2 regions of the Rothia sp. P6271 genome follow, and region 2 is predicted to be linked to the other one. Evidence: riboswitches for the same ligand, from Rfam matches in the RefSeq annotation. Region 2 holds a riboswitch; the other holds the start of a gene.
The links. Region 2 has a riboswitch for thiamine pyrophosphate ahead of thiO (glycine oxidase ThiO). Riboswitches for the same ligand answer to the same signal wherever they lie in the genome.
Positions count from the first base shown of each region.

Region 1 (15,504 bases), on a different contig from region 2:
CTACTCACTGATACGTCAGTAGCGCCAGAGGCACAGTTTAATGCTGAAGAAGTCTATGGCAGGGTCGCTCCTCTTGTGGTAGAAATTGGTTCTGGACTTGGTGAGGCGATTGTTCATCGTGCGCAGGAGGTTCCTGAGCATAACTTCCTCGCTGTTGAGGTGTATACCCCCGGTATTGCTGATTTACTACGCAAGATGGCAAGTGCTGGTGCGGAGAATATCCGTGTAGCGCAGGCTAATGCTCCAGAGCTTTTAGAGAACATGTTGGAGCCAGCTTCTGTCGATGAGTTGTGGGTGTTTTTCCCTGATCCTTGGCATAAGACTCGTCATCATAAGCGCCGTCTTATTAGTACAGAATTTGCCCATAAGGTTGCACGCGTGTTGAAATCTGGTGCAACTTGGCGTTTAGCAACTGACTGGGAAGAATACGCTATTGTAATGCGTGACGTGCTCGACGCTCATCCCGATTTTGTTAATGCGCATCGTGGCGAGGGTGCAACGGAGGAAGACCCGCAAGGCGGTTGGGCGCCGCGTTGGGAGGGTCGAGTGCTAACGAGTTTTGAACGTAAGGCTCGCGAAGCTGGCCGTGGAGCACATGATTTGACCTATATTCGTCGATAGATGAAAAAATGTTGGTAGGTTTAAACTACGTTTGTAGCAGGTGTTATGTCTCTGAGTAAGCGGCAGTGAACATAGCTACGTTATGGGGCGGGGCGGAATACAAAACTGTATTCCGCCCCGCCCCATGTGATAGGTGTTCGTCAAAGAAAGCACTTACACAATGCTTGTTAGACGGTTAGCGTCCGGTCTTCTCGTAAGAATCAATCGCACCGTCATGGCCTTCCATGAACTGGTCGATTTCTTCTTTCGTTGCTGTCAGGTGAGGATCATTCTTCAAATACCAGCGAGTCTCACGAACAATCAGACCTGAGAGGAGGAGCAAACCAATCAAGTTTGGAATAGCCATTAGACCATTAGCAATATCTGAGAATGTCCATACAGTCGTTAGTTCAACAGTGCATCCGATGAAAACTATGGCCGAGAAAAATACACGGTAAGGTAGCACACCAGAACGGCCTAAGATACGTTCGATACAACGTTCCCCGTAGTATGCCCACCCAAGAATTGTAGAGTACGCAAAAAGTACCAGACCGATGGTGACGATCCAACCACCAATCGGACCAATTTCTTGGCTAAATGCCCAGTTCGTCATCGTAGAAGCAGAAATTAGTTCGCCGTTCTCGCTCTGATGCCAAGCACCGGTAATAATCAAAACGAGACCGGTACATGTCACCACAATAATCGTGTCGATAAAGGTCTGTGTCATGGAGACCATGCCTTGACGTACAGGGTGAGTTGTCTGCGCAGCGGAAGCAGCAATAGCAGCAGAACCCATGCCGGATTCGTTCGAGAAAATGCCACGAGCTACACCGTACTGAATTGCGTAGATGAGTGCTGAACCTGCAAAACCGCCTACAGCAGAAGTGCCGGTAAATGCCTCTGAAAAGACTGTAGCGAATGCTTCAGGAATCTGCCCTAGGTGTGTTCCTAAAATGTATAGAGCGCCACCGACGTAGAAGATAATCATGACGGGAACGAAAGCGGAGGTAACTTTACCAATGGATTTGATGCCTCCGAGGAGTACGAAGAGCGTCAAGAGCGCCAAGATTGTGCCGGTAAAGCCAACAGGAACGTTAAAAGTGGTGTATAGGTTACCGGCGATTGAATTACCTTGGGTCATGTTACCGATGCCGAAAGAGGCAATTACCGCAGCGATTGCAAAGAATATTGCAAGAGATTTGCCGAGCGCTCCACCAATACCACGTTCAAGGTAGTATTGTGGTCCACCGTTGACTTCACCTTTTGAGTCGTGGGTGCGGAAACGTACACCAAGAAACGCCTCAGAGTATTTAGAGGCCATACCGAAAATAGCGGTGACCCACATCCAGAAGAGAGCACCTGGACCGCCAATAGAAATAGCTGTTGCTACGCCTACGATGTTACCGGTACCAACTGTTGCAGCAAGAGCAGTAGTTAGTGCCTGAAATTGAGAGATGTCTCCACCTTGTGCGTCAGCATCTTTACGGTCAACAAACGCTAGACGGTTCGCCACAATGAGTTTGGTCAGTTGGATGAATCCGAGGCGAATACTCAGATAAATACCTGTACCTAGAAGTAAAGGGATGAGGACGAAGGGCCCCCAAATAAAAGAGGAAATCGCCCCGAGGACGTCGTCGATGTTCATATGCGTTCCTTGTTGTTTTCGCCCGTTGCGAGCGGTTTCCTAGCAGATGTGTGGTGTTGCAGATAGTGTTGTTCCTTGTTGAGAGAAACCACAGCTACTGCTTGAAAGCACAGCTTACGTGACGGGCGACACTATATGCAACTATGTCCACCAAGTAAGACGACAAGCAGAGCATAGAAAAATCTGCCGTACCCATTCAACAGAACAAACCTGTTAAGAATAGATACGGCAGAACCTTTATCCATAAAATATGTAGTTATCGAGGCTGATAGAGCACCATAGCTCGAGAACGAGCGTGGGCAGACGGGCGTTTACCACGAGGAACCCTCACGATGTCGCCAGAAACGCCAGCAGCAAAGACGCGAGAGGACTCCCCTAATCGAGTCTTCGCTGTTGCAAGCTCTTGACGTAGAGACTCTATCTCGTAACGCAAGGTCTCTACTTCAGATTCAAGCCCCATAATACGGCGAATGCCTTCAAGAGAAACACCGTCTTGAGATAGCTGCTGAATCTCTTGCAGCTTCGCCACATCTCGTGCTGAGTATCGACGAGCACGTCCCGGCGCACGCTGAGGCTGAACTAAACCCAGACGGTCATATTGACGCAAGGTTTGAGGGTGCATCCCTGCAAGCTCAGCTGCCACTGAAATAACAAAAACCGGTTGATCTGCTGATAAACCCATACTTACTCAGCTGCTTTCCGTAGAAATTCGTCTCGTACAGTATCGTCATCTGCAGCAGCAAGGAACGTATCAAAAGCTTCTTGCGCCTGTTCAGAAAGATTCTGAGGAAGATGAATTTCTGGAATAACCATCAGATGACCTGCCCCGGTTTTAGAGGGGAATCCATAGCCTTTAGCACGAAGTTTTACACCGGAAGAAGAACCAGCAGCCAAACGGAGTTTAACAGTCTTACCAGAAGGGGTGGGGACGCTAAGAATAGTTCCTTGAACAGCTTCTTTAATGCTGATAGGAATATGGACAATCACATCATTGCCTTCACGCGTAAAGACGGGATGTTTACGAACCTTAACGACAACCGTCAAATCGCCAGCTCCACCAGGACCGGTGTGCCCCTTACCGCGCAACTTAATTTTTTGTCCATCTTTAATGCCAGCAGGAATACGAGCTTTAGCTTCAGAGCCATCTGGACGAATAACAGAAGCAGTCGTTCCTCGATAAGCATCAGCAAAAGAAATGGTGACACTTGTTTGAGCGTCTTGACCTTTAGGCGCAGGCTGAGAAAAACCACCGAAACCGCCGGCAGAAGCACCCCCAAAACCTCCACCTCCGAAAAGACCACCCAATAGATCTTCGAGATTAACGTTACTGGAGGTCGAAGTGCTACTGAAACCTCCGGGGAATCCAGAACCTCCGGGGAATCCTCCCCCACCAAAACCAGCGGCACCGTATGTGCGAATCTGGTCATATTCTTCACGCTGTTTCTTATCAGAAAGAACATCATACGCTTCAGATACTTCTTTAAATTTTTTCTCAGCTACAGTATCTCCAGGGTTCTGATCTGGATGATATTTACGTGCTAATTTTCGATATGCCTTTTTAATGTCAGCATCGCTCGCTTTCTCAGAGACGCCCAGCACCTTGTAGAAGTCTTGATGAAGCCAATTTTCGCTAGCCATGTTTTGACGCCTCCTTTCAAAAGCGTTCCTTAAGTTCTCTTAAAATCTATATAACAAGAGGCAGTTAATCCCTCTCTGTCAGAGGCACGTTCCTGCCATATCAGGTACGGTACAGAGGAGTAAATCCCCTAAGTATAGTGCAGGCGGACCCGCTGATTCGAGCCCGCCTACACTTTTATCTATTTACATTGCTGCCGCAACAGCAACCTGTGCAGTTCGCACAATTCGATCATTCACACGATACCCATGTCGCAACACCATTGCTACATGGTCTTCTGGAATGTCCTCAGAAGGCTGCTGCAGAACAGCTTCGTGAACCTTCGGGTCGAACTTATCGCCGACAGCACCATAACGTTCCATACCCTGCTTACCAAGAGTTTCCTCTAGCTTATTAGCGATGGCAGCAAACGGGCCTTCTTCAAGGTCACCATGCTGACGAGCTGCATCGATATCATCAATGACTGGCAGCAAAGCAGATACCACATCAGAGATAACAAACTGACGCAACTGTTCCTTCTCTTTTGCGCTGCGGTTCTTGAAGTTCGTGAACTCTGCCTGTAACCGGCGCAAATCCTCGAGGCGTTCAAGTGCCACCTGCTCAAAATCTTCAGCTACTTCTTCAGAGGCCTCAGCTTCTGCTGAAACGTCCTCAGGTAGAGGTTCTGTTGCAGCGTCTTCTTGTGGCGCTGGGTGTTCTGGTGCAGAAGGAGCGTTGAAAGCTTCTTCCAAAGGATCAGTGTTCTGAGAGTTGTTAGTATTCTCGGACATCACTTATTTCTTTTCGTTGTCGTCATCGATGACTTCGGCGTCTACTACGTCGTCGTCAGCTTCAGCAGCACCTTCTTGAGTTGCTTCTGCCTGAGCTGCGGCGTAGATAGCTTCGCCAAGTTTGCTCTGGCTAGCCTGCAATTTCTCAAATGCAGACTTGACAACGTCGTCATCTTCACCTTCGAGAGCCTTCTTGAGTTCGTCGACATCTGCCTGAACTTCAGTCTTGACCTCTTCAGGGAGCTTATCGCCGTTCTCCTTGATAAGTTTTTCGATGGAGTATGCAGCAGTTTCCGCTTGGTTGCGGGTTTCTGCAGCCTCACGACGAGCCTTATCCTGTTCAGCGTGTGCTTCAGCATCCTTAACCATGCGGTCGATGTCTTCCTTAGAGAGGGAAGATCCACCGGTAATGGTCATGGACTGTTCCTTGCCGGTGCCCTTGTCCTTAGCGGATACGTGAACGATACCGTTTGCGTCGATATCGAAGGTCACTTCAATCTGAGGAACGCCACGAGGTGCAGGAGCAATACCAGTTAGCTCAAAGGTACCGAGGTTCTTGTTGTCGCGAGTAAATTCGCGTTCACCTTGGAATACCTGAATAGAAACAGAAGGCTGGTTGTCTTCTGCAGTGGTGAAGGTTTCGCTACGCTTGGTAGGAATTGCGGTGTTACGTTCGATGAGTTTAGTCATCACACCACCCTTGGTTTCGATACCAAGAGATAGCGGAGTAACGTCGATGAGAAGAACGTCTTTGCGGTCACCCTTGAGCACGCCTGCCTGAATAGCAGCGCCCATAGCAACAACCTCATCAGGGTTAACACCCTTGTTAGGTTCGCGACCACCGGTCAATTCTTTGACAACTTCGCTTACTGCTGGCATACGGGTTGAACCGCCCACAAGAATTACGTGTGCAATCTCAGAAACGGAAACACCAGCTTCTTTAATAACATCATTGAAAGGCTTCTTAGTGCGTTCAAGTAAATCAGCAGTCATATCCTGGAACTTTGCACGAGAGAGTTTCTCGTCCAAGTGGATAGGACCTTCTGGTGTTACAGAGAGGTACTGCAAAGAGATATTGGTTGAGGTTGCAGAAGAGAGTTCTTTTTTAGCTTGTTCAGCTGCTTCACGAAGACGCTGAAGAGCAATCTTGTCTTTAGAAAGATCAGCGCCGCTCTTGGACTTGACCTGTTCGAGCAGCCAGTCGACGATACGCTGATCCCAGTCGTCGCCACCGAGGCGGTTGTCGCCGGAGGTTGCACGAACCTGAATGGTAGAGAATCCGTCTTCGTCCTTGCCAACTTCAAGCAAGGAAACGTCGAAGGTACCACCGCCAAGGTCAAACACGAGGATGAGCTCGTCTTCTTTACCCTTGTCTAGTCCGTATGCCAACGCTGCAGCAGTAGGCTCGTTGACGATACGTAGTACGTTTAAGCCTGCGATTTCGCCTGCTTCTTTAGTTGCCTGACGTTCTGCGTCGTTAAAGTATGCAGGAACGGTGATAACGGCGTCGGTTACGGTGTCGTTGAGGTATGCCTCTGCGTCACCTTTGAGCTTCATCAGAGTACGTGCTGAAATTTCTTGAGCGGTGTATTTTTTATCGTCAATATCGGTGGTCCAGTTGGTTCCCATGTGGCGTTTTACCGAAGCAATGGTGCGGTCGACGTTGGTAACAGCCTGACGTTTTGCGACGTCACCAACAAGGACTTCTCCATCTTTAGAGAATGCAACGATAGAGGGGGTGGTGCGCGCACCTTCTGCGTTAGCAATAACGGTAGGTTCGCCGCCTTCAAGAACTGAAACGACTGAGTTTGTGGTACCGAGGTCAATGCCTACTGCACGTGACATAATATGCACTCCTTAGAGATAGATGTTGTTTTCTTAGATATTTAGCTTTATCGAACAGCTTTTTCGATAAGCGCTTGTCTTAAGTTTCTCACTTCTTATCTATTTGTCAATAGAGTTGAGTCTAATTAACTCAACTTTATTTATATGGATAGCAGTATTTTTGCGTATGTTTACCTTAGAACACTCGAAAAAACGGCCTAAGAACCGGCATTTATTGAGTAAATATTGTGAACTGTTCGCTTTCAGCAATTAATTATTGAGGGGTGTTGCTCCACCGGTTGAAAAGCCATATAAGACTTCAGAACCAGCCGATACGTAACCATCAGAAATATGACACATCTACCTAGCGGACAGGTGTAAACACTTGTCCCTACAATTCTGTTCTTTCATGTCTCCTCTACAAAAAACTGACATACGCTAGAGCAAGACCGAGCGCACTATCGCGCCACCTATCACAAAACATATGTTAGGAAGACAGCATGACTCACTCAGAATCACGCCGCATCGTCCTCAAAGGCGCAGCCTTAGCAATCCCAGCACTGGCTATCACTACCACAGCGGCATTCTCCAATAGCACCGGCACCGATGATAATCAGGGACACGGCCACCATCACGGCGGTCATGGTAATGGTGGAAGCACCGGTGGCGGACACCACGACGGTGGGCACGGAAACGGTGGTCACCAAGGTGGAGGTCACGGTAACGGGGGAAGCACCGGCGGACACGGTGGCCACGGGGGACACGGTGGAGCAACAAACCCCTCATACCCAACGCTACCTGCAGGATGCCCCGACGGAGCATGGCGCAAAGACATCCCTTGCGCGTCCTTTATTGACCAGTCCAATGGTGAAGGACGAGCATGGCATTGGGGACGTGAAGTCTCACTAGCGCTCTCCGCAGAAGACGCAGGACCTAACGGCTACGACGTACAGTGCTACATCGTCCCCGTTAACAATGATTACAACCGCACTAACGCCTACGGCAACGCAAGCGCACGCTTCCAATCCATCACCACCGGGTCCGGAAGCGCACCAGGATTCTACGCCGGTAACTGGTCTGCACCAGTTAACGTTTCTGGCGCAGTCATCCCCCACTCATTCAACGGTTCCACCGGTAACCCCAACGGCTCTGATATCGTTCTACCCTCAGGCTCCATCATGGTTCAAGCACAGAAACTACGTTTCTCCGGCAAAACCGGAATTGGACGCCTCAACCTCAACCTCAATAACCGTTGGTTCTCCTCCGGAAAGAGCTGGGTCAAAGCTATCTGGGTTATCCGCAACAACGACATGGGACACTGGCACGTACTTGACACCGTCGGATATGCAGGTCCCATCAACCGTTCAGCATACGACGGGAAATTCTAAACTCCATCTCGTATAAAAATTCTTAAGCGGTTTCTTTGGTTCTCCTACTAGGAGGAGCAAAGAAACCGCTTTTTCTATCAGTTCTCCTACCCCACCATCTATTCACAAGAAAAGATAGGTAATATCTCCCCCACCATGAAAAGATAGAAACATGAATAAAATCTTGGTTGTCTGTACAGGAAATATTTGCCGGTCCCCTATGGGGGAATACCTCCTCAGAGAGAAAATCACATCACTACAACTCAATGTTGAAGTATCCTCATGCGGAATATCTTCTGAAGAATACGGAAACCCTATCGACCCAAGAGCACAAAAAGTCCTCAACGAACGCGGAATCGACAGTAGCAAACACCGTGCCAAAACCTTCACACGAGAAGACTTTGACATATACCACCTTATTCTTGCCATGGACACCAACCATTACCAATGGTTACAGCAACTCGCACGAAACCCCAAAGACCAAGAAAAAATACACCTCTGGCGTGAATACGACCCGCAACTATGTAACACACCGTTCAAAGAACTCGGCATCTATGACCCTTGGTATGGAACTCAAGAAGACTTCTACTGCACCCAACGCATGATTGAAGATGCCATACCCGGAATTATCCACTACATCCAGTCCCACTAAAAACGAGGAAAATTCAACGCCCATGAGCGTACTGTGCATTGAAGAACAACAGCTACTCGAAAAAATCCACCACAACATCTGCCAACAAGGCGCGCCCAAAATTATCACTATTGATGGACGAAGCGGGGCCGGAAAAACAACGTTCTCCCATAGCCTCTACACCTACCTTAACCAACGCAACATTCCATCCCAGATCTTCACCCTCGAAAATCTCTATCAAGGATGGAACGGGCTACAAGCAGGTATCAAGCAATGGCACCGCAACCTCAATAACCTCAGTGATAACCCGCAATCACCCCTCATCTGGTTCGGTTGGGATTGGGAAACACAACAACCCACAGGACCGCACCTCACGACAATTGACCCACGCCAAACGCTCATCGTCGAGGGCGTTGGCGCCACACCGCCTCACAGCTACCAAGCACCATTTAACGTCATCACATGTTGGCTCGATATGTCATCACATCACCGCAAAGAACGAGCGCTCAACCGTGACGGAGAAACATACCGCCCCTATTGGGATACGTGGGCAGAACAAGAAAACCTCCAACTACCTGCACACCCAGCATCACATATTGACTATATTTTCTCGCCACCTGTATAAAACGACATCTCAAGAATAGGATGAAATTATGACAACAGTAGTAATGCTCACCCCTCAGCACCCAGAGGGTGAACTCGTAGACCCCTCACGCCCACTTATCAGCATCGAAGATGAAGGACTCACCCGCGGAGACGGCGTCTTTGAAACGATGATTGCTGTCAATCGCAGCATCCGAAAATTTGACGCGCACTTTGAACGGCTAACAAATTCTGCCCGAAAATTGCAACTCCCTCTACCAGCAAAAGAGCACCTTACTCAAGCGCTTAAGACCGCCCTAGAAAATGCCGAACAGGCTCACACCACGACGCTAGGTGAAGAACACACCGTCAAAATTATTATTTCTCGTGGTACCACAGTAAACGGCCCACACAGCTGGGTTACCGTCGCGCCGACGCCTCAGAATACCCTCGACCAAAGAACCCACGGTGTCAAAGCAATCACTCTGCCTCGCGGACATGATCCTGCTCAAGACACCGCATACCCGTGGCTACTTGCCGGCGCAAAAACTCTCTCGTACGCCATCAACATGGCCGTCCTACGATACGTACGAACCCAAGGAGCAGACGAAGCAATCTTCATCACCGATGACCGCCGTATTCTAGAAGGCGCAACCAGCTCTGTCATTGTGGCACAAACTATTAATGGGCAAAAAACCCTCCTCACCCCAGAACCAAACCACGGAATCCTCCCCGGCACTACCCAAGGAATGATTTTTGAGCAAGCACGCAAACACGGCTGGGAACTCAAATACCAAGAACTTTACCCTCAGGATTTGCTCGAATCTGAAGGTGTCTGGTTAGCCTCTTCCGTACGGCTTATCGCTCCTGTAACACACCTCAACGGAACAGCATTAGCAACGTCCCAACAGACCACTGAAGAATTCTTAGCATTCCTTGCAGAAGGGTAAAACACGCAACCTTAAAACTACTGCCAGATAAAAGTTAAGGTACCGGATCCTAAAGCACCTAAAACACCTGCCAAAACCGTCAGTACAACACCCACCGTAAACCATACGTCTACGAGACCGTACTGCGGTATACGAGCCCAAGTGCGAGTTGAAGCAGACCCAAAACCGCGGGCCTCCATCGTTATAGATAAGCGTGTACCACGACGAATAGCCTGAACTAACAAGGCGAAGCTCTGACCACAAAACGTTTTAACACGTTGCCACAACGTATCTTCTGATCCAAGACCGCGAGCGCGTCGAGCCTGCCCTAGTGTATTCCATTCGCTCAACAACAACCCGACAAGACGTAAAGCAACCAATGCTCCGAGCACAAAACGAACCGGCAATTTTGCGCTCTGCGCCAAAGAATCAGCAACGTCCGTTGGGTCGGTTGTTAGCATGAGCATCATCCCAGGAAGAACCATTGCCAAGCCACGAATAGTCAGAACAATACCTGTCACAAGAGAACCAGTGCTCATCGACAAAAATCCCATGTCAAAAAGCATCGTCCCTGTCTTCTCCACCAAAAGAGCAGTCGACCAGCCCGATAGTAGAACACCAAATAATACAGGCCAAAGCTGACCCAAAAGACGCACAGGGTTCAACCCCAGGGCCCATAAACCCACTAACTCGATACAAAAGATGATGGTGATGCTCACCCAATCTTTGAGCAGAATAAGGATAATTGTCAGAAGCAAAGTGAGCGCAACTTTAACCCCTGCATTAACGCTTCCAAGAATCCCTTCTTTTTCTGCGGTAGACGCAAAAATATCAAAACTCATCAACGTTCTTCTTCCCCGTGATAGTCTGATTCCGCGATAAGCCTTAGCTGTATTCCTCCTAAAGCACGCACAAAATCATCATCGTGAGTTACTGAAACGACTGCTGTGCCCTGTTCCAAGAGTTCTTGAATCAAAAGCACCAATTCCTTCCATGTATGAGCGTCTTGACCAAAAGTAGGTTCGTCAAGAATGAGGACCTGAGGTGCTGTTGCCAATGCGGTTGCTACAGAAAGACGGCGTTTCTCACCCCCAGAAAGGGTGAACGGGTTTGCTCCTTCAAGATGACGCAAACGTAAACGTTCAGATAACGCGTCAATACGGTGTTTAAGAGCTTGTTCGTCGACAGGTTCTTGACGAAGCCGCGCAAGTTGTCGTGGCCCAAATTCAAGTTCTTCACGTACCGTAGCAGTTAAAAACTGTTGCTCAGGTTCTTGAAAGACTAGACCAATACGCGAAGCAATATCACGAGAACGCCACTGTGTCATATCAGGTGAAGGCTCCTTATACTGCCGTGACGGTGAAGGAGCAGCGTCTTCTAAAAATGCTGACGTTGCTACAATCTCCCCAGAAACAGGGTAGAGTAACCCAGCTAAGGTCAGAGCAAAAGTAGATTTTCCGGCACCATTACAGCCAAGGACACTTGTATGTTCACCAGCTCGGATAGAAGCATTAATCCCTGAAGAAACAATAGGCGCATCAAAAATATACGGTTCAGAACAATTCTTAAGGGCCTTTCGTCGTTTACGTCGCTCTCGTGCAGAAGGATAATGACGAGTTACTGCCACATTACGAGCACAAATTAGCTCTGCCCCAGTCTGTTGCGTTGAAGGAAGAACCTCTGGCGTGTAGTCAGGAACCCATACCCCCGCAGAAATAAGCTCTTCCCTCGCTTCTGCAAGAACCTCAGTAGGTGAACCATCATGAGTAACACGTCCTCCTGCACCAAGAACAATAATTCTGTCCATATGCTCAGCCCACACACCAACACGGTGTTCAATAACGACAAGGGTTGCTCCCGTATGTTTTTGTGCGCGTATTACGGCATCACGAACATCTTCAACACCAGCAGGATCAAGATTTGCTGTTGGTTCATCTAAGAAAATACCACCAGGATGCATCGCAAGGATGCCAGCCAACCCTAGTCGTTGTTTTTGTCCGCCAGATAGGGCACTCGTCGGATGTGATAAGTCAAACTTCTCTAAGCCAACATCTGCTAAAGCACGTTTAACACGTTCCCATATTTGTTCATGCGGCACACCTAAATTTTCGGGACCGAAAGCAACATCATCTCCTATACGAGATAGCACAATAGATGACTCTGGGTCCTGTTGCATGAGTCCTACTGCACCGTGAGCATCTTCAGCAGGTATATCATCAATGGTGATAGTGCCCTGTTGAGATTGACCATCATCGTCGTGTAATAGCCCGCCCATGGCGTGTAGAAGGGTTGATTTGCCTGCGCCAGAAGAACCCAAAAGAAGCACTTTTTGTCCAGGTTCAATGGTCAGATGTACAGATTCTAGAGTAGGTTTTTCTCGTCCTGCGTAATGCCAACCAAACTCACGTACACTAATACGAACGCCACGCACCGGCTGAGAGTCAGCAGGCGGTGGCGTTATGGAAGATGTTGTATCCACGGTTAGGCGCGTGCTCGTTTCGACCGTCCAGAAGCCAAGGACGACAAGACACCCGTTTGTGCTAGTGCTTTCATTAAGAACCACGAAAGAACCCCAGCAAGCAATGCCCCAGAAATCGTTCCGCATGCCGTGTAAACCAGCATCTTTGCAAAAGAAAGCTCATTTGCGTAGTAGATGATAATTTCTGAGACGCCCATACCGAAACCAGATACTGCGCCGGCAAGAGCTGCGACCATAATATTCCACTGGCGGTAAAGGAATACCGCAAAAATTAGTTCTGCACCAAGACCTTGGATTAAGCCTGAGATAATAACGGACATACCAAAATGTGTGCCAAGGATACCCTCAATAATGGCGCCAAGAAGTTCACAATATAGTGCTGCACCAGGTTTACGGATAACAATTCCGCCCAGCACACCAGCAATCAGCCAGCCACCGCCAATAAGAGGCATATATTCTGGTACCGTTGCAAAAATCGTTTTTGCCAGCGGGTAAATCGCAACAGACCAGAACCAGAAAATGAGTCCGCATGCTACGGACAGGACAGAGGCGATAACGATATCGTTAACTCGCCACGCTAAAGAAGATTTCTTAGCCATCGTAAATTTTCCTTCCCGAATACAGGAAGGGGAACGTTACACTACGTGAACGTTTGAGAGAACTCGACTTCCTAAACGCCGGTACTAACCGGATCAGGTTCGAGGGTCTGCTTTCGCACTCTCAGCACCCTACGGTGCTCCCCTGTCGCTTCTATACGTATATGTTTATACGGCTTTATTGTCAAAGCCTTGTTCAGTATAGTTTGTTCACCACGTTCAATTCCACCCTCCAGAGAAGTTATGACAATATCTGCAGTTTCCACGCTTTCTTAGAGAATTATTCGTGAGTAGTAATACGCTGTTGGGCTTCTCCTGTTATAGGATTGCTAAGGATACTCATCAACGATGGAGAAAAACATGAACCCCATTAATCTTGTAGGAACCGCAGCTTCTCTTGCTGGCATCACCGTGGCAAACAAAGCGCTCTCTGCAACATGGAAAAAAGTAACCGGAAATGAACCACCCGCAAGCAACCCCGACGATGATGAGCGTTGGCGAGACATCATTCTATGGTCACTGTTAACAGGTCTTGTTGGTACCGTCATCAAAGTCAGCATTACTCGCAAAACAAACGAGGTCAAAGCAAAACGCAAAAATGACCCCATCGGACAAAACGAAGTCTAAGAACAACATCTCTTAGAAAACCTCATCCTCGTGTAGACGGCAACAGTCATTTTGTTGCCGTCTACACTTCTTTAAACCCCATGAACTTACCGCTCATCAGCATTAACAAATCCTTTGAAGATAAGCCCACTAGAAGTGAACCTTAGACGGTGCGCATAGTTCTGGTAAAAAGTACACAAATTTCTTCACTTTATCTTTGTTTCTGCGGGTATTTCACACCATTACCCACGCTCAATAGATACTCTTATCCTTATGAGCAAACACGCCAAAGAGCAGAACGAATCTGTGCCATTAGGGACCCGAGGCACCATCACAGCCTGGGCATTATGGGACGCCGGTGGCGCCTCCTTCAACGCGGTCATGACAACATTCGTCTTCACCGTCTATCTCACCAGCAAAGCATTCGGCGATCCCAAAGACGCCTCCGAAATGCTCTCCACAGGCCTCGCCATTGCAGGACTGCTCATCGCATTACTTGCCCCCGTCACAGGACAACGTGCAGACGCATCAGGTCAACGCACCCTATGGTTAGCAGTCAACACATTCCTCACAGCCGTGCTCATGGCACTTTGCTTCTTCACATTCCCCGAACCACAATGGCTTCTCTACGGTGTAACGCTCATCTGCGCAGCAAACGTCATGAACGAGTTCGCCATCGTCAACTACAACGCGCTACTGCCAGAACTATCAACGCCCTCAACGGTTGGAAAAATTAGTGGTATCGGATGGTCTGCAGGCTACTTCGGCGGCATTATCGCCCTAGGAATCGTCCTCTTCGCATTCGTGGGGCTCAGCTCAGACACAGGTTTCTTAGGTATCTCACCCGATAACTCTTTGAATATTCGTGCAGTCGCCATCTTCTCAGCAGTATGGTCCATCGTGCTTAGCACGCCGCTTGTTATTGCGCTCTACCGTCACGACCGTCGTCACCCCAAAAAACCAGTAGCACCCAAAGTTGGGCTCATAGACTCCTACAAAAAGCTCTGGGCAACACTAAAAGCCCTCTACAAAAACTCACCTAAAACCCTCGCATTCCTCTTTGCCTCCGCAATCTTCCGTGATGGCTTTACCGGCATTTTCACCTTCGGCGGTATCGTCGCCGCAGGTACTTTTGGGTTTAGCACCACAGAAATCATCATTTTCGCTATTGCAGGTAACGTTGTTGCCGGTATCGGTGCACTTCTCGGCGGTAAATTTGATGACCTCATCGGACCCAAACGAGTTATCGTCTCTAGCCTTGTCTTCTTGCTCATCTCTGCAACCCCGCTCCTATTTGTCCAAAGCCCTATTGTCTTCTGGATTTGTGGATTAGGGCTCTGCGCTTTCGTCGGGCCAGCACAATCCGCGTCACGAACCTACCTCTCCCGTATCACCCCACCCGGGCATGAAGGAGAAATCTTCGGACTATACTCCACCACAGGACGCGCAGCAGCACCCCTAGCACCGCTACTATTCGGACTATTCGTCTGGGCATTCGGTGCACAAATCTGGGGTATTCTTGGCATCATGGTGGTTCTCGCAGTAGGCCTGCTCCTGACCCTGCCACTACCACGAGTACACCGCAAAGAACACCAAGAAACCCTCGAAAAAGGGCAACTATAATACGCCACTTACCGCTTATCAAAGAATAGGGTGGGTGCTTACATCGTTGTGTAAGCACCCACCCTAGCTTTTGTGTTGCACCATACGATACAACAGCTACTAAAACATCATGGTTTCTGATAATAAATCATCTGAGAATCCACAAGATTCTGCAATACAGCAGGGAACTGATCATCAGGAATAGGCCCATACTGCTGTTCAATCCTCTGACGAAAA
Region 1 is NZ_JBLXXV010000005.1:6,223-21,726, reverse strand. Features, by position in the region: gene trmB (tRNA (guanosine(46)-N7)-methyltransferase TrmB) at 1-621, shown strand, start outside; gene ACN08X_RS05140 (alanine/glycine:cation symporter family protein) at 797-2,245, opposite strand; gene ACN08X_RS05135 (heat shock protein transcriptional repressor HspR) at 2,502-2,927, opposite strand; gene ACN08X_RS05130 (DnaJ C-terminal domain-containing protein) at 2,930-3,883, opposite strand; gene ACN08X_RS05125 (nucleotide exchange factor GrpE) at 4,067-4,651, opposite strand; gene dnaK (molecular chaperone DnaK) at 4,655-6,496, opposite strand; gene ACN08X_RS05115 (hypothetical protein) at 6,976-7,863, shown strand; gene ACN08X_RS05110 (low molecular weight protein-tyrosine-phosphatase) at 8,015-8,494, shown strand; gene ACN08X_RS05105 (tRNA (adenosine(37)-N6)-threonylcarbamoyltransferase complex ATPase subunit type 1 TsaE) at 8,517-9,098, shown strand; gene ACN08X_RS05100 (aminodeoxychorismate lyase) at 9,127-10,005, shown strand; gene ACN08X_RS05095 (energy-coupling factor transporter transmembrane component T family protein) at 10,023-10,826, opposite strand; gene ACN08X_RS05090 (ABC transporter ATP-binding protein) at 10,826-12,463, opposite strand; gene ACN08X_RS05085 (ECF transporter S component) at 12,466-13,062, opposite strand; TPP riboswitch at 13,114-13,216, opposite strand; gene ACN08X_RS05080 (DUF4235 domain-containing protein) at 13,408-13,686, shown strand; gene ACN08X_RS05075 (MFS transporter) at 13,939-15,288, shown strand; gene ACN08X_RS05070 (hypothetical protein) at 15,396-15,504, opposite strand, start outside.
Region 1: linked by a shared signal. The riboswitch ahead of ACN08X_RS05085 (ECF transporter S component) and the one ahead of thiO (glycine oxidase ThiO) in region 2 are both predicted to bind thiamine pyrophosphate.

Region 2 (15,504 bases):
TAGAGTTGGACGATGGTGAGTGTTTTGTTGCTCATTAGGAGATGTCCTCTACGTTGGTGATTTTGGAGAGTTCTTTGCGGATGGCAAGCATTGCGGTGTAGGTGCAGAAGATGCGCATGGGTTTGCCGTGGGAGTTTTTGATGAAGTGTTCTAGTGCTTCGGTGAGGTTTTCTTCGACGTGTTCGGTGGTGATTTCGTCGTGTTCTAGGCGTAGTGCCATATCCCATGCGCGGGTTCCGGAGACGGTATTGACTCCAGTTTTTTGTAAAGTATGGAAGTCTACGTCCCAGAGCCATGAGACGTCTCTGCCGTCTGCGTATTGGTCGTTGATGGTAATCATGGTTGCGTAGTCTTGTGCGTCTGCGCTGGCGAGGGAGAGTCTAAATCCTGAGGGGTTTTTGACGAGTAGTAGTTGTAGTGTTTGGCCGTTGATGGTGAGGGTTTCGCCTCGTCCAAAAGCGGGTGTGATGTGTTGGAGTTCTTCGATGAGTTTTTCTTCGTTGAGGTTTTCTCCCATGACCGCTTGGGTGAGTGCCATTGCTGCGGCGGCGTTGTAGATGTTGTAGACGCCGTAGAGGTTGATTTTTCCTTGTGCGGTGTGTCCGTTGAGGGTGAATGTTGCGTTGGTTCCGTTGAAGTCGTTGAGGGTGACGGTGGCTTCTGGGAGGTTTTCTTTAGTGCTGGTGCGTTGTTGCGAGCGCATTTCGTCGTCGGAGGGGAACATGGTTCGGAGTTTTTGGCTGAGTCCGAAATAGTTGGTGTGTGTTCCTGTTTTAATGTGTTCTGCGATGCTGAGGATGCGTGGGTCTTCTCGGTTGAGTACGACGGTGTTGGTGGTTGCTTCTGCTACGGTGGTGAGCATTTTTCGGGTGGTGTCGATTTCACCGAAGCGGTCGAGTTGGTCGCGTAGGACGTTGAGTAGTAGTGCGTAGTGTGGTTTGACTTTTTTGACGAAGTGTACGGCGTGGGCTTCGTCGAGTTCGAGGACGGCGATGTCTGCGTCGAGTTTTCCGGTGAGGCTCATTTCTGCGAGGAGTGAGGCGGCAACTCCTCGAACGAAGTTTGATCCTGTTTTGTTGGTGAAGACTTTGAGCCCTTGGGCTTGGAGTAGTTGGACCACCATTTTTGTGGTGGTGGTTTTTCCGTTGGTTCCAGAGACGACGACTACGCCGTGAGGTAGTTTTGCGAGTTCTTCGGGGACGAAGTTGGGGTGTAGTTTTTCCATGACGAGTCCGGGGAATGCGGATCCGCCTCCGCGGAGTTTGGTGGCGTAGCGTACGCCTTGGCCGATGAGTCGTGTTATGGGTCTAGACATGTTTTTTATTTTATAGGTGTTTGGTTGAATCCTCCGGTAAGGGATAGGGCTGTTATGTGTGGTTGTTGTTTTTTGAGGGTGTGGACGATGAGTGCTGAGCGTTTTCCGCTGGCGCAGTAGAACACTGGTGTGGTGTTGTTTTTGAGGTGTTTGGTGAGGGTGTTGTTGATGTTTTCTAGGGGGTTTGGAGTGTTGTTGATGAGGGTGAGGAGTTCTTGGTGTGGGATGTGTGCGTGGTCTTGGTAGTGTCCGTTGTTACGTTCGTGGTGTTCGCGTACGTCGATGAGTGTGTAGTGTTCGGGGTGTTGGTTGATTTCGTGGAGTGTGATTTCGGGGACGTTGAGGGGTTGTGGTGTTGATTGTTGTATTTGTTGGAGTGTTTCGGTCAGTGGTGTGGGTGTGCGGTGTGGGTCGGGTGTGATGTTGAGGGTTTTGGTGGTGTGTGTTCGGCTGTTGTACATCCAGAGTTTTCCTAGGAGTGGTTCGGGTACTCCGGTAATGAGTTTGATGGCTTCGGTGGCCATGATGGAGCCGATGGTTCCGCAGAGGGATCCGAGTACTCCTGATTGTGCGCAGGTAGGGATGGAGTCTGCTGCTGGTATTTGTGGGTAGAGGTCTCGGAGGGTGGTTCCTTGGGTGTGTTGGGTGGTGTTGAGGTGTTTGGGGTGTGCCCAGAAGAGTGAGATTTGTGCGGTGTATTGGGAGATACTCCCCCAAATGAGTGGTTTGTTGAGGTGTTCGCAGATGTCGTTGGTGAGGTATTTGGTGGCAAAGTTGTCGGATCCGTCGATGATGAGGTCGTAGTTTTTGATGATGTATTCGGCGTTGTCTGCGTTGAGTTTTTCGTGGTAGGTGTGGACGTTGGTGTGTGGGTTGAGTTCGTGGATGCGTTGTTGTGCGGAGTGTGTTTTGGGCGTGTTGATGGTGTTGTTGTTGTGGATGATTTGGCGTTGGAGGTTGCTGTATTCGACGGTGTCGTGGTCGATGATGCCGAGGGTTCCGACTCCTGCTGCGCTGAGGTAGAGCAGTAGGGGTGAGCCGAGTCCTCCGGCTCCGATGCTGAGGACTTTTGCGTTGGCGAGTCGTCGTTGTCCTTCTTCTCCGATACCGGGCAGGGTGAAGTGTCGCCCGTAGCGGAGTTGTTCTTGTGTGCTGAGTTGTTTTTTTGGTGTGGTCAGTGGTGCCAGTGGCATGGTTGGGGTGCTTTCTTCGTTGAGGTTAGGTGGTGAGGTCTTCTTGGGTGGGTGCTCCGGTGAGGATTCGTCCTTCGGTTGGTGATGAGGCCTGCGCGTGGGTTCGGGTGGGGATGCGTCCAGCATGGTAGGCGTGGTATCCGGCGTGTACTGCGTATTTCATGGCTTCTGCCATTGCTACGGGGTTTTGGGCTCGGGTGACGGCTGAGGCGAGGAGGACAGCATCGCAGCCTAGTTCCATTGCTTGTGTTGCTTGGCTGGCTGTTCCGATGCCGGCGTCGATGATGACGGGAACGTCTAGTTCGCTGGTGATGAGTTGGATGTTGTGTGGGTTGAGTATTCCTAGTCCTGTGCCGATGGGTGCGCCGAGGGGCATGACGGCGCTGGCGCCTGCATTTTGTAGGTGTCGTGCGGTGATGGGGTCGTCGTTGGTGTAGGCGAATACGGTAAAGCCTCGTTCGGCGAGTGTTTCGGTGGCTTCGATGAGTTCGTAGGTGTCGGGTAGGAGTGTTGTTTCGTCTGCGATGACTTCTAACTTAATCCAGTGTGTTTGGAGTGCTTCTCGGGCAAGTTCTGCGGTTAGTAGTGCGTCTTTTGCGGTGTAGCAGCCTGCGGTGTTCGGCAGAATTTTGATGTTGTTGCGTTTCAGAATGGAGTAGAGAGATTCTTTTCCGCTGGGGTTGTATCGTCGCATGGCGACGGTGGTCAGTTCTGTTCCTGAGCTGAGGAGTGCTTCTTCGAGGTGTTGTAGTGAGGTGATTCCTCCGGTGCCCATGATGAGTCGTGAGTTGAGGTCTACTCCGTCGATGTTCAGTGGTGGAATGTTTGTTGGTGTCATGTTCTTTTTATCTCGAGTTTGTTGTTTGTGCTGGTGGTGTTATCCGCCTTGTACGGCGGTGATGATTTCTAGCCTGTCATGGTGGTTTGCGGTGGTGTGTGCCCATTGGTTGCGTGGTAGTACGGTGTCGTTGAGTGCTACGGCGATGCCAAGGGGTGTTCCGTCTTGGGCGTTTCCTTGGTCGTTGAGGGCGGTGTTGATGGTGTCTTCGACGAGTTTTTTGATGGTTTGTGGTGTCGTATAGGTGTGTTCTGCACCGTTAATTGTGAGGGTGATGTTCATTGGGGTTTTCCTCTGTTGGTTTAGGGTTTTGTTAGGTTGGCGTGAAGCGTTGTGGACGGCAAGCGTAGAGGTCTTTTCTGTCGTCTTCGGTGAGGGTTTCGGTGATGAGGTGTTCTACGAGTTCTGCTGCTCGTGTTGAAAGCAGTATTCCGTGACGGAAGTAGCCGTTTGAGAGGATGAGGTTTTTGAGTGCTTTACCGTGGTGTTCGATTGTGCCGATGAGGGGCAGGTCGTCGGGTGTTCCGGGGCGTGCTCGTGAGATTATTTCGTAGAGTTCGAGTTCTGTGATGGCGGGGATAAGTTCTCTTGCATCACGTAGTAGTTGGTATATTCCGCCAGCGTTGATACCGGGCATATGGTCTTCACGTGATGTTGCACCGATAACGACGGTGTTGTCTTCACGGGGAACGATGTAAACAGGTTGGGAACGGACGATACCGCGAATTGTTGAGGTGATGAAGGGGCGCTGGTTTTCAGGTACGCGGAGACGAAGCACATCACCGTAGACGGGCCGTAAAGGGAGTTCTTTGAGCGCCGGTATGCCTTGAAGTTCTAAGGTTCCGAGGCCGTTAGCGACGATGATATATGTTGCGTGGAGTTCTCCGGTGTGCTGTTGCCCTGTCGTGGGGTTTTGGTATTCCCAGTAGATGCTGCGGGCGTGTGTTTGGTCTGCGTCGAGAAGAATTTTTTGGGCTCTCACAGGGTAGAGCTGTTCGTGTAAGAGGTGTATGAGCCCTTGGCAGTACCAGCGCGGGTTAATCTGGTGGTCGCCGGCTATTTCCACGACTCCTGCAAGACGCGATGAGAGGCTTGGTTCTTGAGAACGAGCTTTTCGGATGGATATTTTTTGGGTTTCTAAACCTAGCTCTTGTTGATATTGTTGGAGGTCTTCTAGAGCATTTTTATCAGCATGATCGTAGGCGCATACGAGGGTTTTTGTTTCTTGTCTACCGACATGAATACCGGATTCTTCTTGAATATGTTGTGCAAATGATGGGTATAGTTGCGCTGCCCGTTTCATCAGTTGAACTAATGGTTCTTGGCGAAATTGTGTTTCAGATGCTGGGGCAAGCATTCCGGCGGCTGCTCGTGTTGCTTCTGAAGCGGGTTGTGGGTCTAAGATAGCAACGCTATACCCTATTTTTTGGAGACGGTACGCGGTCGATAATCCGATAATTCCTGCACCGATGACTGCAATATCTACTGTTGAGGGTGGTTCTTTGGATAGTTCGGGTATATATTGATGAATAGTTGAATCTTCATCGTGCGGGTTAAACAACGTCGCACCCATGACGAACACTTCCTTCCGGCGGCATAACCCGCATCAAGTAAGACGGTCGGCTCTCTTAGCCCTCTCAGCGTCGTGAAGATATATCTACTGTGATATGGTGCGATATATCTGACGCTCCCGTAGGTCACTCTAAGTATAAGCCTCAATCTTTTTGATACAAGGAGACCTCAAAACTATGTCCGTTTATGAACAACAGCCTTTCGCCACTTCTTTCGTGGATTCTTCTTCAACGCTTCGTCGCGAGCGCCTTGAAAAGCTTCAAAAAGCACGCTTGTACTTGTGTACGGATGCGCGTTTATCTCGTGGAGATTTAGAGTCTTTTCTGGATGAAGCCTATAGTGGCGGTGTCGATATTATTCAGCTGCGTGATAAGAAGATTTCTGTGCAACAGGAGCTAGCAGCTTTAGAGGTTCTCAAAAAGGTGGCACGTCGTCACGATAAGCTTTTTGCGGTCAATGACCGTGCTGATGTTGCTGCTCTTATGGGTGCTGATATTTTTCATCGAGGTCAAGACGATCTTTCTGCGGTGCAGGCGCGCAGGTTGTTAGGTGCCGATGTTCTTGTAGGTGCTTCAACACATGGGGTGTCTCAGGGGCAGGAGGCTGCTGTCGATAAAAATATTGATTATTTTGCGTGTGGGCCGGTGTGGCCGACGCCGACGAAGCCGGGGCGTGCAGCAACAGGCGTGGAGTATCTTGAGCAGGTTGCTCAGTTTGCCGGTCAGAAACCGTGGTTTGCTATTGGTGGCGTTAACGTGGATACGGTGTCAGAGGTTTGTCAGGCAGGTGCCTCACGTATTGTTGTGGTGCGTGCTTTAACCGAAGCTGCTGATGTTCGTAGCGCAGCAAAACAGCTGAAGGGTGCGTTAGAAGTTGTTTAGCCTTCTCTAAAGAGTTTTGGCTGTCGTTGAAAGGTATTCTTCCCACCCTTGTTTTACGAGAGTGTGTATCTGTCCTAGTGTCTGTGACATGGTTTTTGTGTGGGCGATAATCGGTAAGAAATTGGTGTCGCCGGACCATCGTGGGAGGATATGCTGGTGTAGGTGATCGGCTATTCCGGCTCCCCCAATTTTGCCTTGGTTCATCCCAATGTTGAATCCGTCTGTTTTGCTGACTTGACGTAGCACACGCATCGCTTGTTGGGTGAGAATCCCTATTTCGGTTAGTTCTTCGACGGTTGCGTCATCGTAATATGGGATATGCCGGTAGGGCAGAATCAGCAGGTGCCCTGGGTTATATGGGTAGAGGTTTAAGATGGCGTATGCGTATTTACCTCGATGAACAATCAGAGATTCTTCGTCGGAGCGTTCGGGAGCACTACAAAAGGGGCACGTCTGTTCTTGGTAGTCTTTTTGCCCTCCGCTGACGTATGCCTTACGGTGAGGTGTCCAAAGCCGTTGGAAAGCATCTGGGACTTGTGGCAGTTCAAAGCTATCGGTGGTGTACTCCATGGTCTTTAGTGTACCTGTAGGCTCATACGCTCTATGTGAATGTTGCTAAAAGATTCTTGTGGATGCTACCGGATAAGTCTTTTCCGGTAGCATCCACACAGATTATACGAGTGTGATACTCCTAGCAGAATAGGTTCTAACTATTCTTCAAGTAGTCCACGTCGACGTAATAATGGTTCAATTCGTGGGTCTCGTCCTCGTAACTGTCGGAAGGACTCTGCCGGGTCTTGGCTATTTCCTGTTGCGAGAATAGCGTTTTTGAAGGTTTCACCGTTGTGGCGGGTTGCTCCCCCGGATTCTTCAAACCAATCAACAGTTTCTGCGTCCATCATCTCGGAGTAGATGTAAGCATAGTATCCGGCGGCGTATCCTCCACCAAAGATGTGTTTGAACATTCCGGTAAGGTAGCGCGGAGATACTGGGTATTGGTCGAAGCCATAACGTTTGAGCACTTCATCTTCAAAGGCTTTAGCATCTTCACAACTGTCGATGAGCCCGTCTTCAATGCTGCGGGTGTGCCATGCCATATCGAGGAGGGCGGCTCCTAGATATTCGCTGGTGGCAAATCCTTCTCCCCACTGTTCGCTAGCGCGTAGCGCATCAATATGTTCTTGTGGGAGTGTTTCTCCTGTATCAATATGGCGTGCGTAGTTCCCTACTACTGCTGGGTGGAACATCCACATCTCATTAACTTGTGAGGGATATTCAACAAAGTCACGGGGAACGTTCGTACCAGCAACAGAAGGATACTTAGCGGTACTTAACAAGGAATGTAGTGCGTGGCCAAATTCGTGGAAAAGTGTCCGTACATTATCAAGGGTTAATAATGCCGGCGTACCTTCAGCAGGTTCTGCAATGTTGAGGGTGTTGAGCACTACTGGCACTTGTTGGATGCGTTCATCACGTGGTACGAGGTCGTTCATCCATGCTCCACCTTGTTTGGTGGCGCGAGCATACGGGTCAAGAGCAAAAATACCGATAAGAGTGCCGTTCTCGTCTTTGACGTCCCACACCCGCATATCAGGGTAATAACTCGATAGTTCGGGGTGTTCGGTGAAGCTGATTCCGTAAAGAGTTTCGGCGGCGTAGAAGACGCCTCGTTCTACTACAGAGTTAAGCTCAAAGTAGGGTCGTAGAGCTTGTATATCGACACGATATTTTTCTTCTGCCACACGTTTGAGGTAGTAAGGTACGTCAGCAGCATGGATGTCTTCAACAGGCACTCCCGCAACTTCTGCCATGGTTTCTAGTTCTTTACGGAAGTTTGCTAATGCTTGTGGCAACATTTTTTCAAGCATCGCTAATGCTTCATCAGATTTTTGTGCCACAGCTCGGCGAATGGTCAGTTCTGCGTGGTTCTTTGCTCCGAAGAGTGCTGCTCGTTGCGCTCGCAGGTATGACATTTTTGCGCCAGTTTGGATGGTTTGTGGTGTATCTGCGCTACCGGCATCGCGAGTGTGTGCTCGTCCACGGTTGATGGAGTTTGCATAATATTTTTCGCGGGTCGCGGGGTTCTCTAGTGATTCAAGAAGTGCCGGTGCTGCAAAGAGATCTTGAGGTAGAAGGAACGCTCCTTCGTGTCCGTTCTTTGCGGCGTTGAGGGCAAGACGTTCTCGGGTGCTTTCGTCGAGTCCTGCAAGTTCTTCTTCGTCGTGAATGAGAAGTGCTGCTTGTTGCGCTCCGGTCAGCAGTGCTTTAGAGAATTCTGCACTCAGTTTTGCTAGTTCGGCGTCGAGTGCTGCGAGCTGTTGTTGTGCATCTTTGCTGAGGTATGCTCCTGCGTCGGTGAATGTTTCTTTCCAGAGCTTGAGCACTCGTTGTTGTGCCGAGGTGAGGTTTTGCTCTTCGACGTTGGCGATGCGAGTAGCAAGAGGCTCGTTATTCGCCATGGCGGTTGTGTGTTCGGCGAGTTTGGGTTCCCAGTATTCGCTGAGTTCTAGTATTTCTGGTGTTCCCATAGAGGACAGGTACGTGTAGTAGATGCCTGTTGCTCGTGAGAATTCTCGGTAGCTGTCTTCTAACGGTTCAATAGTATTTGCAAAGGTTGGGGTTTCGCTATTTGCACAGATGTTGTTCCACGCAAGTTTTTGAGCCTGTACGGCTTCTTCTAACGCTTGGTGTATGTCATAGCTGGTGGTGGAGGCTAGTTGTGGGTATCCCCCGATATCTGATGATGCTTGCAATAGTTTATGTGTCATAGTTCTCTATTTTAGCGGTGGTTTTTTCCTCCTGTCTGCTGTGTTAAAGCAAACTGTCGCTATTGTAAAGTTTTTCCTTGTCGGAAGGATTCTTTACAAGAGCGACAGTTTCAACACATGAGATGTCTTGGCTGTATAGGTTTTTCTTCTATTCTGCCGGTGTTTCAGTTGTTGCGCGAGGGTCTTCGTTCACACGGTTCTTGATGTGTTCAACAATGCGTTGGATAGCTTCTGCTACGGGCACACCATTTTCTTGGGAGCCATCACGGTAGCGGAACGACACTGCCCCATTTTCTGCGTCTTCTCCACCAGCAATGAGAATAAAGGGTACTTTCTCTTTGGAGGCGGTACGGATCTTCTTGGGGAATCGATCTGTTCCGTAGTCGACTTCTACGCGAACCCCTTCAGCTCGAAGCTTGGTAGCAATATCTGCCATGTAATCGTTAAAGGCTTCTGCCACTGGCACAGCAATAACTTGTACGGGCGATAGCCATGCGGGGAATGCACCTGCATAGTGTTCGGTGAGTACGCCAAGGAAACGTTCAAAAGATCCAAACTTTGCAGAGTGAATCATGACAGGTTCTTGACGTGTTCCGTCTGAGGCTTGGTATTCTAACCCGAATCGTTGTGGCTGGTTGAAGTCATATTGAACAGTAGACATCTGCCAGGTACGGCCGATGGCGTCTTTCGCTTGTACGGAGATTTTAGGTCCGTAGAATGCTGCTCCACCTGGATCTGGTACAAGTTCTAGACCGGTTTCGGAGGCGACTTGTTCAAGGACTGCTGTTGCTTGTTCCCATTGTTCGTCGGTGCCGATAAATTTGTCTTTTTTATCGCCTTCTGTGTCTCGGGTAGACAATTCGAGGTAGAAGTCTGTCATACCGAAATCTTCTAGCAGGCTGAGCATAAATTTGAGCAGATGACGAATCTCATCGGGTGCTTGTTCTTTAGTGACGTAGCTGTGTGAGTCGTCTTGGGTAATCATACGAACTCGGGTGAGTCCTTGTAGTACACCTGATTTTTCGTCACGGTAGACGGTTCCAAATTCGAATAGTCGTAATGGTAGCTCTCGGTAGGAGCGTCCTCGTGATCGGAAAATCTCATTGTGCATGGGGCAGTTCATGGCCTTGAGACGGTAGTTTCCGTTATCGAGTTCCATGGAGGGGAACATACCGTCTGAGTAGTATGGCAGGTGCCCAGAGGTGTAGAACAGGTCTTCTTTGGAGATATGAGGGGTGCTGACGTATTGGAAGCCTTCTTGGATGTGGCGTGTGCGTACGTAGTCTTCCATCTCACGTTTGATAATGCCACCTTTGGGGTGGATGACGGGTAGACCGGGGCCGATGTTTTTAGGGAAGGAGAAGAGGTCTAGTTCTTCTCCTAGTCGTCGGTGGTCGCGTCGTTCAGCTTCTGCGATACGTTCTTTGTAGGCTACAAGCTCTTCTTTGCTAGGCCATGCAGTTCCGTAAATGCGTTGGAGCATGGGGTTTTTTTCAGAACCGCGCCAGTAGGCTCCACCTGCACGCATGAGGGCGTACCCGTTTCCGATAAGTTTTGTGTTGGGTAGGTGCGGGCCACGGCAGAGGTCACGCCATACGGTTTCCCCAGTTTTGGGGTGAACGTTGTCGTAGATGGTGATATCGCCGGCGCCGACTTCTACGGAGGCGCCTTCTGCTGCGTCAGCCCCAGAACCGGGACCTTGGCTGAGGCTCAGCAATTCGAGCTTGTAGGGTTCTTGCGCCATTTCTTGCGTTGCTTGTTCTTGGGTCACAACGCGGCGTACAAATTTTTGTCCTGATTTGATGATTTTGATCATCAATTTCTCAATTTTTTTGAGGTCTTCAGGGGTGAAGGGGTCTTCAACGTCAAAGTCGAAGTAAAAGCCGTCGGTAATATATGGTCCGATGCCGAGTTTTGCGTCTTTTCGGTACTCTTGGACTGCTTGAGCCATGACGTGCGCGGCGGAGTGACGGAGGACTTCTAGACCTTCTTGTTCGTGGATGCTGACGGGGACGATAGAGTCGCCCTCGTGTAGGGGTGTTGAGAGGTCTACGAGTTTGTCGTTAATACGGGCAACGACAATATCACGGTCTTCGGTGAAGAGTTCGGCGGCTGTAGTGCCGTCTTCAATGGTGCGTTTTTCTCCGGCAACGTCTACAGAAATATGTGCGACAGACATCTGTCTCCTTGTTTGTGTGTTGTGCACGCCCGTACTAGGGGCATGCTCGGTATCTACTGTGCGCGGTACAAGAGCGCACATTGTCTTTAGTGTACATGCGTTTTTTAGTGTTGTTATAGCTCTTAGTTCATGTGATAAGGCTAGTGTCTTGTGGAGTGTCTAACATTTATAAAAATTTTTTTATACATTATCGAACAACCCCTTGACCCACAAAGAAATCTTTATATAAAATTTCTTTTATGGATAGCGAGAAGACGTGGGAAACAGAGTACAGTGGCTCCGTTGCACTCTTTGCAGCGTTAGCACACCCTTTGCGTTTAGCTTTGACACATCATCTATCCAAAGGGTCACACACCGTCAGCGAACTCTTCACCTGTATGGGAGTCTCGCAACCTCTCGTCTCCCACCACCTCAAAATCCTCAAAGAAGCTGGAGTTATTACCAGCACACAGACAGGACGTAGCATCATGTACGAAGTAGCGGACCATCACGTCACGCACATCATTAACGATGTCTACGAACACACCAAGGAGAATAACTCATGAGCACCGCAACTTTACACCGCGAATCAGAAGCACATGCACACACCCACGGACCAAACTGTGGCCACCTCGCAGTCATCCACCACGACCACGTAGACTACATCCACGGCGACCATGTACACCGTGAACACGATGGACACTACGACGAATGCGTTACCTGCGAATGTGGCGACTGCAACGACAGCTGTGCAACCTGCGAATGCGACAACTGCAACTGCCCCACATGCAACCACGCAGCATGTGAATGTGGCGACTGCTCAGATGCTTGCGTCAACTGCGTCTGCGAAAACTGCCAGTGCGCAACATGCAACCACGCAGCATAAACATATAGCTAACACACATGCTAAAACGTGGTGGGTGATAAGGACTTAGTCCTTATCACCCACCACGTTTTAGAATCACGAAGACACCACCGATGGGCTATTCCGCTTAAGAGAAATATCCGTTAGATTGTTTACATACATGACGTTGCCCACAACATTTAGGACTTGCCATGGAAAAGTACATCACCCTCATCACCAACACCATCACTCCACTGTGCAAATCACCTCAGCGTCTCAACCTACGCCCTACCAGCCAAGAAGATTATGAAGCCATTGCGCGTCTCCTCTTTAGCGCATACGATGAATCAACTTTCCCCACCCAAGAAAACGCCCAACACTACGTAGAAACGATACTCAACGGAACACACGGAGAGTTCTACCCCGAAGCCTCCCCCATCCTCATCGACGATAACGGTCGAGCAGTTGCTGTTCTCCTCAGCCTCAAAAACCGTCTAGACCACAACGGTCCAGAAAACACCCCTACGCTACTAGAACTTATTACTGCACCTTCACGACGCCGTGAAGGAATTGCCGAAGAACTCATTACCTATGCACTTGATGTGATGCACACGCAACATCATGAGGCTGCAAGCACCCACATCAACGAAACAAATGCTGCAGCGCTTGCTCTCTACCTCACCCTTGGATGGCAACGCTGGACACCTCAGGACGACACATTCCTACCCGCATAAGGCAAACGCATTCTATGAATTACCCCATAATCTTATAGCCTACGGGATTCAATAATGCTTTCTGTCCAGAACTTCTCATACCCTTCAAGGACAGCGTCCTCAACATCTTCAACCTTGATTTGAGGAATAACATCGCTCAACGCCCCGACAGTATTCGGCTCTAAAGGTATCGCTAAATGCCGGTAGACTTCTGCGGTAACTTTTCTCAACGGAGCAGAATCTTCTACCACGATCCCTGTGCTAAACCACCATGCGCCAGAAACAACGCGCTGAGCTGTGCCAACAATTTTGAGACGCTCTCCTTCTCCAGCATGGATAAACACTGAATATTCTCCAGGGCAATACTCCCCCGGCAACTCACCCACTTCTGCACAAAAACCTAACGAAGAAAGTATTTGAACAAAAAATTGTGCAAAAAACTCAAAACGACGATTGTTCCCACTAATAGCATCAGCAGAGGGCGCAAAATGGTCAATCACTAAAGAACCCGCATGATAAGCAGCAGCATGACCGCCCACAGGTCGCACCTGCGGTAAAAACCCTAAACGGCGAGAGGCTTCAGCTGCATCCTCAAAAGAAGGATTATGTTTGTCTCGTCGCCCAAACGCCATATTTGGTGCAGGACGATAGAGGCGAAGTGTCTGTTCATCTTCTCCGCACGCAACACGTCGTAAGAACTCCACGGACTCTGAGAACGGATGAATATGTTCTCCAGGGCGTTCAGTATCAAGAATAATACGCACAGCACAGACCTCTTAACCTCATATCAACAATATATTTATCTCTATCATCGCTGATAAAACGCATGGTGTCTTCGGGCAAGACACAAGATATCCGATGTCTTCTGCAGATTAAGAAAAGTGGTGTGCTTTCCTCCCGTTCAGATAGAAAGCACACCACCATGAGTTTTAACCTCTTCAAACTGGTTTAGAAATCCCAGTCATCGTCCTCAGTGTTAACAGCTTTACCAATAACATATGAAGAGCCAGACCCAGAAAAGAAGTCATGGTTTTCATCAGCGTTAGGAGACAGCGCCGAAAGGATAGCAGGGGAAACATTTGTTACCGATGCAGGGAACATTGCTTCGTACCCAAGGTTCATCAACGCTTTATTAGCGTTATAGTGCAAGAATTTCTTAACATCTTCGCTCAAGCCCACAGAATCGTAGAGAGAATGAGTGTATTGAACTTCGTTCTCGTACAGTTCATAGAGCAAGTCAAAGGTGTAGTCCTTGAGTTCTTGCTGACGCTCAGGAGTTTCTTTTTCTAGACCGCGCTGGAACTTGTAGCCAATATAGTATCCGTGGACGGCTTCATCACGGATAATCAGACGAATCAAATCAGCAGTGTTCGTGAGCTTCGCGTGGGAAGACCAGTACATCGGAAGGTAGAAACCAGAGTAGAACAAGAAAGATTCTAGCAATGTAGAAGCAACTTTCTTCTTCAAGGGGTCTTCACCTTGATAGTAGTCCATCACAATATTTGCTTTTTTCTGCAAGTGTTCGTTCTCTGCAGACCAGCGGAACACCTCGTCAATCTGTTTAGTTGAGGCAAGCGTCGAGAAGATTGAAGAATATGATTTCGCGTGGACTGATTCCATGAACGCAATGTTGGTGTACACCGCTTCTTCGTGGGAAGTCACAGCATCAGGTAGCAAAGAAACTGCACCAACAGTACCTTGAATGGTATCGAGCAAAGTCAAGCCTGTGAAGACTCGCATGGTGAGTTGTTGTTCTTCAGGAGTGAGCGTCTTCCACGACTGAACGTCGTTAGAAAGTGGAACTTTCTCAGGCAACCAGAAATTAGCGGTTAGGCGATCCCACACTTCAAGATCTTTTTCGTCTTCAATACGGTTCCAGTTAATAGCTTCAACGTGGTGAATCAGTTTCACCTTTTCGCTCATCATCATTGTGTTCTCCTTATCGATGAACTGTTCTTCACAATCTCATGTGATGTATGTGTTGTTGCTCTGGTGTGGGGCAGTTCGAGTGCTACTACCCCACACCATCATAGTTTATGCGCGCACAGCGACATTAGAGCATGCAGGAAACGCAACCTTCAACTTCTGTTCCTTCAAGAGCCATCTGTCGGATACGTGAGTAGTAGATCGTCTTGATGCCTTTACGCCATGCGTAGATTTGTGCCTTGTTCACGTCACGAGTGGTAGCTGTATCACGGAAGAACAGCGTTAGTGAAAGGCCTTGATCGACGTGTTGTGTTGCCACAGCATAGGTGTCAATAATCTTTTCGTACCCAATCTCGTATGCGTCCTCATAGTATTCGATGTTCTCGTTTGAAAGGTAAGGAGCTGGGTAATAGACGCGCCCAAGCTTACCTTCTTTACGAATCTCGATTTTTGAGGCGATTGGGTGGATGGAAGATGTTGAACCGTTGATATATGAGATAGAACCTGTAGGCGGAACAGCCTGAAGATTCTGGTTGTACATACCGTATTGTGCAACATCAGCTGCAAGAGCTTTCCAGTCCTCTTGGGTGGGGATGCTGTGTCCTGCAAAAAGTTCACGCACGCGTTCAGTTGCAGGTTCCCATTCTTGTTGGATGTACTTCTGGAAGAACTCTCCGCTAGCATATTTTGATTTCTCAAAGCCAACGAAGGTTTCTTGGCGTTCACGCGCAATTTCCATTGAGGCTCGAATCGCGTGGTATGTGACCGTATAGAAGTAGATATTGGTGAAGTCTAGAGCTTCTTCTGAACCATATTTGATGCGTTCACGGCCAAGATAACCGTGCAAGTTCATCTGGCCAAGTCCCACGGCATGGCTCATCGAGTTACCGCGTTCGATAGAGGGCACGGAACGAATATCTGAAAGGTCAGATACTGCGGTAAGAGAACGAATTGCCGCGTTAACGGTTGATCCGATGTCTTTGCCGTCCATCGTCAACGCAATGTTGAGAGAGCCAAGGTTACAAGAGATGTCTTTACCAATGGTCTCGTATCCTAGGTCAGCATTGTAATAGGACGGTTCTGATACCTGAAGAATCTCTGAGCAGAGGTTTGACATGATGACTTTACCGTCAATGGGATTTGCACGGTTAACGGTGTCTTCATACATGACATAGGGGTATCCGGATTCGAACTGTACTTCTGCGAGAGTTTGGAAGAATTCACGGGCGTTAATCTTGGTTTTCTTAATGCGGGCGTCATCGACCATCTCGTAGTACTTTTCGGTGACAGAAATAT
Region 2 is NZ_JBLXXV010000002.1:121,950-137,453, reverse strand. Features, by position in the region: gene ACN08X_RS02990 (type 1 glutamine amidotransferase) at 1-35, opposite strand, end outside; gene ACN08X_RS02985 (MurT ligase domain-containing protein) at 35-1,324, opposite strand; gene ACN08X_RS02980 (ThiF family adenylyltransferase) at 1,321-2,634, opposite strand; gene ACN08X_RS02975 (thiazole synthase) at 2,534-3,346, opposite strand; gene thiS (sulfur carrier protein ThiS) at 3,386-3,628, opposite strand; gene thiO (glycine oxidase ThiO) at 3,660-4,919, opposite strand; TPP riboswitch at 4,913-5,050, opposite strand; gene thiE (thiamine phosphate synthase) at 5,095-5,799, shown strand; gene ACN08X_RS02955 (HIT family protein) at 5,806-6,369, opposite strand; gene ACN08X_RS02950 (M3 family metallopeptidase) at 6,510-8,567, opposite strand; gene thrS (threonine--tRNA ligase) at 8,716-10,746, opposite strand; gene ACN08X_RS02940 (ArsR/SmtB family transcription factor) at 10,986-11,291, shown strand; gene ACN08X_RS02935 (hypothetical protein) at 11,288-11,611, shown strand; gene ACN08X_RS02930 (GNAT family N-acetyltransferase) at 11,782-12,303, shown strand; gene ACN08X_RS02925 (lipoyl protein ligase domain-containing protein) at 12,336-13,046, opposite strand; gene nrdF (class 1b ribonucleoside-diphosphate reductase subunit beta) at 13,231-14,229, opposite strand; gene nrdE (class 1b ribonucleoside-diphosphate reductase subunit alpha) at 14,336-15,504, opposite strand, start outside.